2 regions of the Streptomyces sp. NPDC002730 genome follow, and region 1 is predicted to be linked to the other one. Evidence: riboswitches for the same ligand, from Rfam matches in the RefSeq annotation. Region 1 holds a riboswitch; the other holds the start of a gene.
The links. Region 1 has a riboswitch for S-adenosylmethionine ahead of ACFYXH_RS18340 (aminotransferase class V-fold PLP-dependent enzyme). Riboswitches for the same ligand answer to the same signal wherever they lie in the genome.
Positions count from the first base shown of each region.

Region 1 (7,300 bases):
TATGGAGACACCGGCCTGCGCGTACGCCCAGGAGGTCAGCCCGGAGCAGTCGAAGGAGCTGGGGCCGGAGGCGCCGTAGACGTACGGCGAACCGATCTTGCTCTGGGCGGCGGAGAACGCGGCGGACGCCCGCTGCGAGGCCGGGACCGCATTGCCGAGGTCCGCACGCGAGTTGTCGCGGTTGGCGCGGGACTCGTCGGCCGAGAGCGCGGCGCGCTCCTGCGCGGTGAGCGAGTTGAGGAGCTTCTGCGCGGCGGCGAGCTTGGTCTGGACTTCCTTCTTCTTCTCGCCGAGCTGCTTGCGGGTGTCGGCCAGGTCGCCGAGCTTGTCCTGGGCCTCCTTGCGCTGCTGCGCAAGGGTCCGCTGCTTCGCCTGGATCTCGGCGAGCGCCTCGGTCTGCTTGGCGCCCAGCTGGTCCAGCGCGGAGGCCTTGTCCAGGTAGCTGTCCGGGTCGGCCGAGAGGAAGAGCTGCACGGCGGGGTCGATGCCACCGGAGCGGTACTGGGCGCTGGCCACCGAACCGAGGCCGTCGCGCAGGGTGTTGAGCTCGTCCTGACCGCGGGCGACCTTGTCCTGCAGCGCGTCGATCTCCTTGTCGAGCTTCGCCTGCTGCTCCTTGGCCCCGTTGTAGTTCTCGGTGGCCTTCTCCGCCTCTTCGTAGAGCTTGTCGACCTTCTCCTTGACCTCGCTCTTGCTCGGCTTCGGGTCGGCCTGGGCGGCCTGGGAGGTCAGGGCTACGGCCGCGGCGGCGGTCGCGGTGAGCACGGTCACACGGGTGCGGCTCGGCTGCTTGGGTCGACGGTGGGACGCCACGAAGGCGAGCTCCTTCTTCCTCGAGCCGCCTACCGGGCTGTGGGGGGTTTGAATCCCCGGCGTCCGCACTTCATTTCCCTGGGGGAAAAAGGGATGAACTGCACGAACTCGGCGGTTCCTTCGCTGTCGCCCCGGATGGGCAATCAACCGCGCGAAGGTTCGAGGCCCGACCCTAGTGACCTTCTTGTGATCAGTTCAAATCCTGATGAGAAAAATCTGCTTCCCCGAGCACATTCTTTACATACATCACACGCGTAGTAGCGGCCACTTGACACTACGTCCGTCAGAGAAATAGCTAATTCGGGCATTTGGCACGGTAGTTACTAGACGCGCGAAAGCCGCTTCAGCAACAAGGCGGACGCGACCGGCCTGGCGCCGGCCTTCGCCACTCCGTCGGCGACTTCGCGGTCGGTGGAGACCACCACCACGGGCCTGCCCGGCGGCTCCGCCCGTACCAGCTGTCGGATCAGCTCGTCCGCGGTCACGCCCGCCTTCGAGAACAGCACCCGCACCCCGCGCGGCGGCGCCAGCAGCACCGGCGCCGCCAGCTCCGCACCGTCGAAGACACAGGTGATCTCGGCACCGGTCTGCGCCGCGAGCATCGAGAGCCCGCCGAGCAGCCGCAGCCGCTGCTTCTCCAACGGCATCGTCGGATAGCCGGTCTTGGTGACGTTGTAGCCGTCCACCACCAGATGCGCCTGCGGCAGCGCGAGCAGCTGCTCGAGCAGGGCGGGATCGGTCTCGGAAAGCGCACGGGCCGCGATGTCCTTGGGTGACATCCGGCCCGGCTCGACCGCGTCGACCGTGTCCGCGGGATGGATGCCGGCGGGCGGCAGGGCCAGCTCACGGCGCAGCCCCTGGGCCGCGTCGAGCACCGTGTCCAGCAGCAGCCGCAGCCGCATGTCCTCGATCGAGCGGCCCTCGCGGGCGGCCCGGCGGCCGGCCTCCACCGCCGCGTCGGCCTCGGCGAGGCGTGCCTTCAGCCGCCGGCTCTCGCTCTCGGCCGACGACACCTGGGTGGCGGCCTCCGACCTGATCGTCTCGGTCTCGGCGTCTCTGCGGCGCAGCGCGGCCTCACCGCGTTTCACATCGCTCTGGGCACTGCGCAGCTTGCGGCGCAGCGCCTCGGCTTCCTTGCGGGCCGTCTCCAGCTCCGTACGCAGCCGCTCGGTCTCGCTCTTGATCTGACTGCGTGCCTCGGTGAGCTCCTCGCGCAGCCGCTCCAGCTCGCGCCTGCCCGCCTCGTCGGCGCGCTCGGCGTCCGCCCGCTGAGCCTCCTCGCCCGCGGCGGCGACGAGTTTCACCCATCCGGTGGGCCGCAGGACATAGGCGGCGGCCGCCACATCGACAGGATCGGCGGCCGCGGGCGGCGATCCGGACTCCAGCGCCCGGGACAGTTCGGGCTGGGCCTGGCTGAGCCGCTCGCCGATGCGCTGCCGGAAGACCGGGTCGCTCTCCAGGGCTGCGGCCATCGCATTGCCGGCGTACTTGGCACGCCGGGTCGGGGTGAAACGGGCGTACTGTCTCAACTGGGCCGGAAGTTCGGCGACGGTCAGGCCGCCGAAAGCGTCCGAGACCAGCGCCATGACCCTGCGCCGTACGCCTTCCGGCAGCGGGCGGTCGAGCGCCTCGGCGGCGTCACCGGCCGCACCGGCCGGCTCATCGCCGCTTGCAGGCTGCTCCACAATCCGTCACCCCACTACCCGTTCGGGCCGCTCCGTCAGGAAGCAGCGCCCGGCCTGTCCACCAGCTCGATCTGGTCCACCGCATTGCACCACCGGCAGCGCACCGACTCGATGGTCTCACTGACCACCTCGCGCTCCTCGACCGTCGGCTCTCCGGCCAGGTCCAGATGGACGTATTCGACGACCTTCGAGGAACGGGTGACATCGAAGCGGGTGAGGTTGCCGCAGAGCGTGCAGCGCCAGCGGGTCTCGGCCGTCGCCGGGGGAACCGTCGTCATCGTGCCGTCCTTTTTCGTGGTGCGAGTGCGGGTGCCGCTGTGCGCCGTCGAACTGCGGATGTACTGCCTGTAACCCTACGGCCTCGCGGGTCCCCGTTGACGCGGCGAGGCACTCTGTACCGTTCAGCCCCACTACGCCATGCTCTGTCCATGATCGGTTGGTGGGGTGCGGTCCGGGGCGCGGCCTCGGGACCTGCGATGACGTACGGCGCGATCGCCGTCTGCTGCGCGGTGTTCGTCCTCAGCCCCGTCTCGGGCCTCGATCCGGTGTACGGCACCGGTGACGCGCTGCTCTCCGCGCAGAGCACATACTTCGAGCGCTGGGGCGTGATCCCCGTCGACTTGATGAGCAGTTCCTCCTCCCGGGCGCTGATCACACCCCTCACCGCCCTCTTCGTCCACGGCAGTTGGCTGCACCTGCTGGGCAACATGCTCTTCCTGTACGTATTCGGGGCGATGGCCGAGGAACGGATGGGGCAGCTGGAGTTCGCTCTCTTCTATCTGGGCTGCGGCTATCTGGCGCTGCTCGTCTACGCGGCGGCCAACGCCGGCTCCGAGCAGACCCTGGTGGGAGCCTCCGGGGCGATCTCGGGCGTGCTCGGCGCCTTCCTCTACCTCTTCCCGAAGGCCCGGGTCACCAGTCTCTTCCCGTTCCTCTTCTTCCTGCCGCTGCGCTTCCCCGCCTGGATCGTGCTGATCTTCTGGTTCGTCCTGCAATGGCTGGCGGCGCAGAGCGCGGGCAGCGGCCCGGGCGTCGCATATCTCGCACATCTGGTGGGGTTCGGGACGGGCTTTCTCTACGCCTGGGGACGTTTCCGGCATGGGACTAGAGTGAAGGCCCAAGCAGCGGCCACCGAGGGAGAAAGCCAACCGTGATCACCGCGATCGTGCTCATCAAGACCAGCGTGGACCGGATCCCCGAGATCGCCGAGTCGATCGCCGCGCTGGACAGCGTCAGCGAAGTCTTCTCCGTCACCGGTACGTACGACCTCATCGCCATGGTGCGGGTGGCCAAGCACGACGATCTCGCGGATGTCATCCCCGGCCGGATCAGCAAGATCCCGGGCGTCGAGGGGACCGACACACACGTCGCCTTCCGTACGTACTCGCAGCACGACCTCGAGGCGGCCTTCGCGATCGGCCTCGACGCGTAACGCCTGCGACACGACGAAGCCCCCGGACCGGCCGGTCCGGGGGCTTCGTCGTCCGTTCGGGCTCAGACGGCCGGGCTCAGACGGCCGGGACGCAGCGGCCGTCCTCCGTGCGGTAGTTCCACTGCGCACCGTCGCTGACGAGTTCCTTCACCGCCCGTACGAAACGCTCCACATGCTCGTCCGGCGTACCGGCGCCGAAGCTGACCCGGATCGCGTTGAGCGAACGCTCGCCCGGCTCGGCCTCCGGCGCGCCGCACTCGCCCGGGTCCTGCGGGTCGCTGCCCAGCAGGGTCCGCACCAACGGGTGGGCGCAGAAGAGTCCGTCCCGTACCCCGATGCCGTACTCCGCCGAGAGCGCGGCCGCGAAGTGCGAGCTGTTCCAGCCCTCGACGACGAAGGAGATGACGCCGACGCGCGGCGCGTCGTCCCCGAACAGCGAGAGCACCTTGACCTGCTCCACCTCCGCCAGACCGGTACGGACCTTGGCGACCAGCTGCTGCTCACGGGCGACGAGGCTGTCGAAGCCTGCCTCGGTGAGCGCCTTGCAGGCGGAGGCGATGGAGTACACGCCGATGACGTTCGGTGAACCGGCCTCGTGCCGGGCGGCCGTGGTGTGCCAGTCGACGTCCACGCCGCCGTCCGTACGCCGGGCGACCTTGCGGGACGCACCGCCGCCCGCGAGGTACGGCTCCGCGTCCTGCAGCCAGTCCGCGCGCCCCGCGAGCACACCCGAGCCGAACGGCGCGTACAGCTTGTGCCCGGAGAAGGCGACCCAGTCGACGTCCAACTCCTGTACGGAGACCGGGTGGTGGGGCGCGAGCTGGGCGGCGTCGAGCACGATCCGCGCGCCATGGGCGTGGGCAGCGGCCGCCAGCTCCTTGACCGGCCACAGTTCACCGGTGACATTCGACGCTCCGGTCACACAGACCAGGGCGGGCCCGTACTCCTCGTCGACGGATGCGGTGCGGTCGGCGAGCGCGCGCTCCAGCGTCCCGACGGCCTCGGCCGGCGTACGCGGCGCGTTCAGGTAGGTCACCCGGGCGTCGCGCCACGGCAGCAGCGAGGCGTGGTGCTCGGTCTCGAAGACGAAGACCTGGCAGTCGGCGGGGAGCGCGGCGGCCAGCAGGTTCAGCGAGTCGGTGGTGGAGCGGGTGAAGACGACCTGGTCGCCGGCGCGGCAGTCGAGGAACTCCCCGACCGTCGCGCGGCTGTTCTCGAAGAGGTCGGTGGAGAGCTGCGAGAGGTACCCGGCGCCGCGGTGCACGCTGCCGTAGTACGGGGCGTAGGCGGCCACGTCGTCCCACACCCGCTGCAGGGCCGGGGCGCTCGCCGCGTAGTCGAGGGCCGCGTACGTGACCTCGCCGCCGGTGACGAGCGGAACGGTCACATCGCGGCCGAGGACCGGAAGCGGCGCTGCGCAGACGGGGTCGGCGGACTCGGAGGAAGCAGCGGAGGCGGTGGCGGTCTCAACGGTGTTCGGGCGTGCGGACATGGCGGTATCTCCCGGCAGGACAAGGCGGAATGGCTTCGACGAACCCGCACGGCAGCCAGCTGAAGGCTCTGTGTACGGGGATTTCCCTCGCATGTCACGGCGATCGCGTGATGTGAGGGTCTGCTGAAGAAGGGGCTGATCAGCCCTATCGCATTCGCTTGCTCACGAGACTGCTCCCTTGAGGACCAGGACCCCAGGGTGTGCAGGGGTCCGCGCTTGCCGTAGACCTCTCTGCCTACGGCCTGGTCTTCACCCGGGGCACCCCGCCACGGACGGAGGGTTGCCGGACAGCGAGCCGGGGCCTAAATCGCTGTCACTCATGACCTTGAAGAGCATCCTGCCATACGGCTCACAACGCGCAAGGCGCGGTCCAGTTCCTGAGACAGGGAAAGGAACCGCGCCTTGCGTCGCGCCACTGCGGGCTCAGGCGTTCTCAGGCGTTACTGGCGGCGATCCACCGCTCGAGTGCCGCTTTGGCCGCGCCCGAGTCGATCGAAGCGGCGGCCTTGGCAATGCCCGCCGCGAGCTGCTCGTTCAGGCTGCGGTCCGTCGGCTCCAGCGCCACCAGAGCGGCAGCCGCGTTGAGCAGCACCGCGTCCCGTACGGGCCCGCCCTCGCCGCTCAGCAGCCGTCGCGCGACATCGGCGTTGTACGAGGCGTCCGCGCCCCGCAGGGCCTCCACGGGCACCATGTCGATGCCGACGTCCCGCGGGTCGAAGGCCTCCTCGCGCACCGCCCCGTCGCGTACCACCCACACCCGGGAGGTGGCCGTCGTGGTCAGCTCGTCCATACCGTCGTTGCCGCGGAAGACCAGCGCCGAGGAGCCGCGCTCGGCGAGCACCCCGGCCATGATCGGCGCCATCCGGGCGTCCGCGACGCCGGTGGCCTGGGCCTTCACCCTCGCCGGGTTGGTGAGTGGGCCGAGGAAGTTGAACGTGGTGCGGATACCCAGCTCCTTGCGGGCGGCCGCCACATGCCGCAGCGCCGGATGGAACTTCACCGCGAAGCAGAAGGTGATGCCCGCCTCTTCCGCGACCTCGACGACCCGCTGCGGGGTGAGCTCGAGATTGACGCCGAGCTTCTCCAGTACGTCGGAGGCGCCGCTCGCCGATGACGCGGCACGGTTTCCGTGCTTGACGACCTTCGCGCCCGTTCCGGCGACGACGATCGCGGACATCGTGGAGATGTTCACGGTCTTGGAGCCGTCACCGCCCGTGCCGACGATGTCGACGCTGGGGCCCGGCACCTCGATCAGGTTCGCGTGCTCGTACATGGTCCGTACGAGACCGGAGATCTCCTCGACCGTCTCGCCCTTGGCCCGCAGCGCGACCGCGAAACCGGCGATCTGGGCGTTGGTCGCCTCGCCGCTGAGGATGCGGTCCATGGCCCAGGCGGTGGCGTCGGCGCCCTGGTCACGGTTGCTGAGGAGAGCTTCGAGTACGCGGGGCCAGGAGAGGTCCGCCACGCTGTCGCCGCCAACCGGGGTCACAACGTTCATGGTCCACTCCAGGGTCCACAGCCGAATAGGGATGGGTCCACCCTATCCAGCCCCGCAGACGGCGAAGAGCCCCGTCCATCGAATGGACGGGGCTCCCGCTGTGGCGATCAGCTCGGATCGTTAAGGGCGATCAGTGGTGGCCGTGGCCGCTGGTGATCTCCTGGTACTCCTCGCCGGTCGGCTTGGGGATCTGGTTCCCCTCGCCGTAGTAGCTCTTGCTGAGCTTGGCCCTGAGCTTCTGCAGGCGGCTCACCTTGCGCTCGACACCGTTCTCGTCGACCGTCGGGCCGATCTCGGCGGGCGTGTACTGGTGGTGCGCGGTGAGCGTGTGCAGCTGCCCCTGCGAGAGCGGCTCGTGGATCTCGACGAACTCACCGTGC
Region 1 is NZ_JBIAQG010000006.1:451,157-458,456, forward strand. It holds gene ACFYXH_RS18315 (NlpC/P60 family protein) at 1-813, opposite strand, end outside; gene ACFYXH_RS18320 (NYN domain-containing protein) at 1,137-2,498, opposite strand; gene ACFYXH_RS18325 (hypothetical protein) at 2,534-2,776, opposite strand; gene ACFYXH_RS18330 (rhomboid family intramembrane serine protease) at 2,927-3,652, shown strand; gene ACFYXH_RS18335 (Lrp/AsnC family transcriptional regulator) at 3,649-3,930, shown strand; gene ACFYXH_RS18340 (aminotransferase class V-fold PLP-dependent enzyme) at 4,007-5,422, opposite strand; SAM riboswitch class IV at 5,630-5,747, opposite strand; gene trpD (anthranilate phosphoribosyltransferase) at 5,856-6,920, opposite strand; gene ACFYXH_RS18350 (cytochrome bc complex cytochrome b subunit) at 7,051-7,300, opposite strand, start outside.

Region 2 (7,300 bases), on a different contig from region 1:
CAGGAACGCCAGCGCGGTCGTGGCGAACCGGGTCTGGACCACCGACTCCTCGTCCGCCCAGTCCAGCACCGCCACCGCATCCGCCGCCTCCATCACGGGCGTCTTCGGGTCCGCGGTCAGAACCAGCGTCGGCACCGAACCCTTCAGTTCGCGCAGCAGGTCGAGCACCTCGGTCGTGGTGCCGGAGCGGGTGATCGCGACGACACGGTCGTAGGACCGGCCGGCCGGGAACTCGGAGGAGGCGAAGGCGTCCGTCTCGCCCTGTCCCGCCGCCTCCCGCAACGCGGCGTACGCGATCGCCATGAACCAGGACGTCCCGCACCCGGTGACGGCGACGCGCTCGCCCGGCGCCGGAAGTCCCTCGAAGACGGCGGCGGCCTCGGCCGCTCGTCGCCAGCAGGCGGGCTGGGTGGCAATCTCTGCTGCGGTACGGGACATGCGGCAAGGCTCCTAGTGACGTACGCGTAACTCGGGACCGGCACCGACCACTTCGTGCCGTGACGTGCTTAGCAGGCCGTGGCCCACCCGGGCAATGCCCCTCCGCCGTGGGCCAGGCGTTGCAGAAGTGATATCCAGTGGAGTAGACCTCATCACCCGGATGGGGGAAAATCGCAGCTCATCTCAGAAGACGTCGCGGGGGACCGTCTGGGACAAGACGGGCAACCAACGGCAGAGGGTGGGGAAGAGCTGTGCAGCAGCGCTTCTTGGGTCTGACCGCGGCAGTCGCCGCACTGGGTATGACGGTGACGCTCTCGGGCTGTGGCAGCTCCAGCGCTTCCGGAGATGTGACGCTCAAGCTGGTCGCGGCCGACTACGACGTGGCCGGCGGCCAGAGCAGCAAGAAGTACTGGGCGGATCTCGCCGCCGCGTTCGAGTCCAAGAACCCCGGCATCAAGATCGACGTCCAGATCGAATCCTGGAACGACGTCGACCGCAAGGTCGCCGAGATGGTCAAGGCGGACAAGGCCCCTGACATCGCGCAGATCGGCGCGTACGCCGACTACGCCGCGGCCGACAAGCTCTACAGCGCGGACCAACTGCTCTCCGTACCCGTGCAGTCCAACTTCCTCGGCCCGCTCGTCGACGCCGGCGAGCAGCGGCATGTCCAGTACGGTCTGCCGTTCGTCGCCTCCACCCGGCTCCTCTTCTTCAACAAGAAGCTCTTCAAAGAGGCCGGCATCAAGGAGGACCCGAAGACCTGGGACGACCTCGAGGACGACGCGGTCAGGCTGAAGGCCAACACGGACGCGAAGTACCCCTTCGCGCTGCCGCTCGGTCCGGAAGAGGCCCAGGCCGAGACCATGATGTGGCTGCTCAGCGGCGGTGACGGCTATATCGACCCGGTCGGCAAGTACGCGATCGACTCCGCGCAGAACATCAGCACCTTCACCTGGCTGAAGGAGAACCTGGTCGAGAAGAAGCTCACCGGCCCGGTCGCGCCCTCCAAGCTGAACCGCAAGGAGGCGTTCGCCGCCTTCACCCGCGGCGAGGTCGGCATGCTCAACGGGCACCCCTCGCTGATGCAGGCCGCGGAGAAGGCGGGCGTCCAGGTCGGCCAGGTGGCGCTGCCCGGCAGGAACGGCAAGGCCAGATCGGCGATGGGCGTCGCCGACTGGATCATGGGGTTCAAGCAGAACGGCCACCGGGTCGAGGTCGGCAAGTTCCTGGACTTCGTCTTCAGCGACAAGAACGTCCTCGACTTCGCCGGCCAGAACGCCCTGCTGCCGGCGACGGTCACCGCGTCCGAGGCAATGGAGAAGGACCCGGAGCACCTGGAGCTGAGGAAGTTCCTCCACGAGCTCCCCACCTCGGTGCTTCCGCCGGTCGGCAAGACGTCGTGGGCCTCGGTCAGCGAGAACATCAAGGGGAACATAGGCAAGGCCGTCGAGCCGGGCGGCGACCCGGCGACCGTCCTCGGCCGGATCGGCCGGGCGGCCACCGCCGCGGAGAACGCCGAGTAGCCGAGGTCCGGCAACCGCGCAGCCGAGTGGTCCGGCAACCGGGCAGCCGAGTGGTCCGGCAACCGGGCAGCCGAGTGCGCGGACAGCCGGGCAGCGGGCCTCGCCGCGCGGATATGTTGGATCGTATGACCCACGACGAGGCGCTCTCCGAGCGGGACCGTGCCGTACTGGCCATGGAGCACCACTCCTGGCCGGGACCCGGCGCGAAGGAGCGGGCCATCCGCGAGCAGCTCGGTATCTCCCCGGTCCGCTACTACCAGCTCCTCAACGCCCTTCTCGACGACGAGCGCGCCCTGGCCCACGACCCCGTGACCGTCAACCGGCTGCGCCGTGTCAGAGACGCCCGGCGAAGTCGCCGATAGGGTCGGGGCATGGGCAGCACTCCAAATGCGCACCCCTTGCCGACACCGTCGACGCCCGCCGGCCGGGAAGGCCTGGCCGCAATCCTCGCCAGGCCCGAGAAAACCGTCGTCGGACTCGACTTCGACGGCACCCTCGCCGACATCGTGCCCGACCCCGACCAGGCCCGCGCCCACCCGGGCGCGGTCCCCGCGCTCGCCGCGCTCGCCCCGCGGGTCCTGTCCGTCGCCGTGATCACCGGGCGCCCCGCCGGTGTTGCCGTGCGGTACGGCGGCTTCGCCGGAGTGCCGGGCCTCGCCCATCTCGTCGTGCTCGGCCACTACGGCGCCGAGCGCTGGGACGCCCTCTCCGGCACCGTCCATACGCCTGCCCCGCACCCCGGCGTCGCGGCCGTCCGCGCCGAACTCCCCGGATTCCTGGACCGCATCGGCGCCTGGCAGGGCATCTGGATCGAGGAGAAGGGCCAGGCGGTCGCCGTCCACACCCGCCGTGCGTCCGACCCGCAGGCGGCTTTCGAGGCCCTGCGCGAACCGCTCACCCAACTCGCCGCACGCCACGGCCTGATCGTGGAGCCGGGCCGTATGGTCCTGGAGCTGCGCCCGCCCGGCATGGACAAGGGCGTGGCGCTCGAGGAGTACGTACGCGAGGTGAAGGCCGGTTCCGTGCTCTACGCCGGCGACGACCTCGGTGATCTGCCCGCCTTCGCCGCGGTGGAGAAGCTCCGCGCGGACGGTGTCCCCGGTCTGCTGGTGTGCAGCGGAAGCGAGGAGGTCCCCGAGCTCGCGGAGCGGGCCGACCTGCTGCTGCCGGGCCCGGCGGCGGTGGTCGGGTTTCTGTCAGATCTCGCGCAGCGCCTGTAGCTGGTCCAGGAACCACTTCTGCGGCGGCAGCGCGGTCGCCGCTGCCGCCAGCCGCTTGGTGCGCCCGGCCCGTTCGTTGTCCGGCATCGTCAGCGCCTCGTGGAGTGCTTCGGCGGTGCCGGTCACGTCGTACGGGTTCACCACCACCGCGTCCTCGCCCAATTCCTCGTACGCCCCTGCCTCCCGCGACAGCACCAGCGCGCAGCCGTTGTCCGAGACGACCGGGATCTCCTTGGCGACGAGGTTCATGCCGTCACGGATCGGGTTGACCAGAGCCACATCGGCCAGCCGGTACGCGGCCAGGGAGCGTGCGAAGTCGTCCTTCACATGGAGGACGACCGGGGTCCACGTCGGTGTCCCGTAACCGGAGTTGATCTCGTCGGCGAGGCGCTGGACCGCCGCCGTGTAGTCGCGGTACACCGCCAGGTCCTGCCGGGAGGGGTAGGCGAAGGCGACATGGACGACCCGCTCCCGCCACTCCGGCCGGGACTCCAGCAGCTGCCGGTAGGCGAGCAGGCCGCGCACGATGTTCTTGGACAGCTCGGTGCGGTCCACCCGGACGATCGTCTTCCGGGGTGCCGACGGGGTGCCGCCGATCTCTTCGCGCAGCGCCACCAGCCGCTCCGCCACATCCGGCCGGTGTGCGCGCTCCCGTAGGAAGTCCGCGTCCGCGCCGAGCCCGTGCACCCCGATCCGGGTGCCCGCCAGGGAGTCCGCGCCCAGCAGCTCCGTACAGCACGCCGCGAACGCGTCCGCCCACCGCCGGGTCAGAAAACAGGTCCGGTCCGCGCCGAGCAGGCCGCGCAGCAGCTGCTCGGCGATGTCGTCGGGCAGCATCCGGAAGTAGTCGACGGGCGCCCACGGCGTGTGCGAGAAGTGCCCGATCCGCAGATCCGGGCGCCGCTCGCGGAGCATGCCGGGCACCAGCGCCAGGTGGTAGTCCTGCACCAGGACCGCCGCACCGGGAGCCGCCTGCGCGGCGAGCGCGTCCGCGAAGGCCCGGTTGTAGGTTTCGTACGAGGCCCACTGGCGGCGGAACTCATCGTCGAAGACCGGCTCCACCGGCGTCTGGTACAGCAGATGGTGGACGAACCAGAGCACGGAGTTCGCGATGCCGTTGTACGCGTCGGAGTGGACGGCCGGGTTGATGTCGAGCATCAGCACCCCGGCCTCGCCGACCCCGCGCCGTACCGCCTCACGGTCGCCGTCGCCCAGCGCGGCGCACACCCACAGGGCGTCCGCCTCGGAGCCGATGGCGGAGAGACCGGAGACCAGCCCGCCGCCGCCGCGCTTGGCGTCGAGCGAGCCGTCCTCGCGCAGCGTGTACGAGACCGGGCCGCGGTTCGACGCGACGAGGACCTGGGCAGCAGGGTGCTCGGAGACCATGTGGCGAAACCTAGCCCGTCGCACAAACCCTCAAACGTGCGTACGGCCGAAGGGCAGGTCGGCAGATTGGTGATTCACGGGAGCAGGTCGGTGATTGCGGCGCCCGCTCAGTGATTGCGGCGCCCGCGCGTGGCGGCGACCGCGATCACACCGGCCGCAGTCAGGCTCAGCGCCAGGCCGCCGAGGAGCCACAGCCGCTCGGAGCTGTGGTCGCCCCGGTTCGCCGGGGCGACGGTGTCGGCCATCGCCTGTCCCTGGAGGACCACGGCGGTCAGAACGGTGGTGATGACCGCCAGGGCCCCGAGGAACCGCGGCAGCCCGGCACTGCGGCGCGGAGCGCCCGTACTGTATCTGAAGCCCATAAGTAGGAAGTGTTGGACAAACCGCTACGGCGTTGGTGGTTATGCCGCGCGACGCGCCGCGTACTCACCGATCTCGCGCATCGGCGGCCGCTCCTCCGTGTCCACCGGATAGGTGCGCGGTTCGAAACCGTCCTCGCCGCGCTCGAACTGCGTGAGCGCCGGCCGCACCAAGTGGCCCCGGGACAGCCGCAGTTGAGCCGTACGGTAGATCGCCGCGGCCATCCGGCCCAGCGCCTGCCCGTCCTGGTGCCGGTGCTTGCGCGAGCCGACGTCCACCTGGGCCAGCGCGTCAAGACCCACCGTGTGCAGCGCGTCCACGAGCAGGCCCAGCTCCACTCCGTAGCCGACGGGGAAGGGCAGCCGCTCGAGGAGCGAGCGTCGCGCCGCGTACTCGCCGCCGAGCGGCTGGACGACCCCGGCCAGCTGCGGCCAGTGCAGATTGAGCAGCGGACGCGCCACCAGCTCGGTGACCCGGCCGCCCTGACCTGCCACATCGCCCAGCGGCCGGTCGTACATCGCTTTGACGAACTGCACTTCGGGGTCGGTCAGCAGCGGTCCCACGATCCCGGAGACGAAGTCCGCCGAGAAGTCCCTGAGGTCCGCGTCGATGAAGCAGACGATGTCGCCGCTGGTCACCATCAGCGACCGCCACAGCACCTCGCCCTTGCCGGGGGCCGCCGGTATCCGCGGCAGTATCGCGTCGCGGTGCACCACCCGCGCGCCGGCCGCCGCGGCCACCTCCGCCGTACGGTCGCTCGAGCCCGAGTCGATGACGACCAGCTCGTCGACGAGCGGCACCGCCTCCATCAGCTCGCGCCGGATCACGGTGACGATCTCGCCGACCGTCGCCTCCTCGTCGAGGGCGGGCAGGACGACACTGACGGTCGTACCGCGCTTGGCAGCGATGAGCTGGTGCAGCGGCCGGTCGGACACGGACCAGGAACGCCTGCTCAGCCAGCGCTCCACCTCTTCCAGCACGCTCGTTACTCCCTGGTTGTGCCACGCCGCGGCAGCGGCAGGGGCCATGATCTTCATCTCGCGGTTCGGACGACTATCTCAACCGTCCGGGCCTTCGGTTACAGTCTTGAACAACGCGGATGACCGTCGCATGTCGGGGGTCCTCACGCTGACAATCGAATACCGCTCATCCAGAGGGGCAGAGGGAACGGCCCGTTGAAGCCCCGGCAACCCTCCCGCCGACCGCGAGGTCACGGTGGGGAAGGTGCCAATTCCGTCTCGTGACGAAATGCGTCACGGGGAAGATGAGGAGAAAGGGCCTCGCCTCCATGGCTGTTCAGACTGTCGCAAGCACCACTCCCGTGAACCTCGGTCCCGCCGCGGCGCTCTCGTGTCGCGAGTGCGGAGAGCGTTTCGACCTCGGCCCGATCTTCGCCTGTGCCCTGTGTTTCGGGCCTCTCGAAGTCGCGTACGACCTGCCGAGCGGCGACCCCGACGCGCTGAAGAAGCGGATCGAAGCGGGTCCGAACAATATCTGGCGGTACGCCCCGCTGCTGCCCGTCCCCGCCGACGTGGCCGAGAAGCCGAACATCAACCCCGGTTTCACCAAGCTCGTCAAGGCCGACAATCTCGCCCGTGAGCTGGGCGTTACCGGTGGCCTGTACATCAAGGACGACTCCGGCAACCCGACGCACTCCTTCAAGGACCGCGTCGTCGCGATCGCCGTCGAGGCCGCGCGCGCCTTCGGCTTCACGACTCTCTCCTGCTCCTCCACCGGCAACCTCGCCGGCGCCGTCGGTGCGGCAGCCGCGCGGGCCGGCTTCCGCTCCTGCGTGTTCATCCCGCACGACCTGGAGCAGGGCAAGGTCGTCATGGCCGCGGTGTACGGCGGCGAGCTGGTCGGCATCGAGGGCAACTACGACGACGTCAACCGCTTCTGCTCGGAGCTCATCGGCGACCCGCTGGGCGAGGGCTGGGGCTTCGTCAACGTCAACCTCCGCCCGTACTACGGCGAGGGCTCCAAGACGCTGGCGTACGAGATCTGTGAGCAGCTCGGCTGGCAGCTGCCCGACCAGATCGTGATCCCGATCGCCTCGGGCTCGCAGCTCACCAAGATCGACAAGGGTCTGCAGGAGCTGATCAAGCTCGGTCTGGTCGAGGACAAGCCGTACAAGATCTTCGGTGCCCAGGCGGAGGGCTGCTCGCCGGTGTCGACGGCCTTCAAGGCCGGGCACGACGTCGTACGCCCGCAGAAGCCGGACACCATCGCCAAGTCGCTGGCCATCGGCAACCCGGCCGACGGCCCGTACGTGCTGGACATCGCGCGCCGCACGGGCGGCGCGGTGGAGGACGTCAACGACGAGCAGATCGTCGACGCGATCAAGCTGCTGGCCCGTACCGAGGGCATCTTCGC
Region 2 is NZ_JBIAQG010000003.1:122,937-130,236, forward strand. It holds gene ACFYXH_RS08825 (SIS domain-containing protein) at 1-438, opposite strand, end outside; gene ACFYXH_RS08830 (ABC transporter substrate-binding protein) at 738-1,961, shown strand; gene ACFYXH_RS08835 (DUF3263 domain-containing protein) at 2,087-2,323, shown strand; gene otsB (trehalose-phosphatase) at 2,333-3,181, shown strand; gene ACFYXH_RS08845 (trehalose-6-phosphate synthase) at 3,158-4,567, opposite strand; gene ACFYXH_RS08850 (hypothetical protein) at 4,675-4,929, opposite strand; gene ACFYXH_RS08855 (glucosyl-3-phosphoglycerate synthase) at 4,969-5,907, opposite strand; SAM riboswitch class I at 6,071-6,198, shown strand; gene thrC (threonine synthase) at 6,216-7,300, shown strand, end outside.
Region 2: linked by a shared signal. The riboswitch ahead of thrC (threonine synthase) and the one ahead of ACFYXH_RS18340 (aminotransferase class V-fold PLP-dependent enzyme) in region 1 are both predicted to bind S-adenosylmethionine.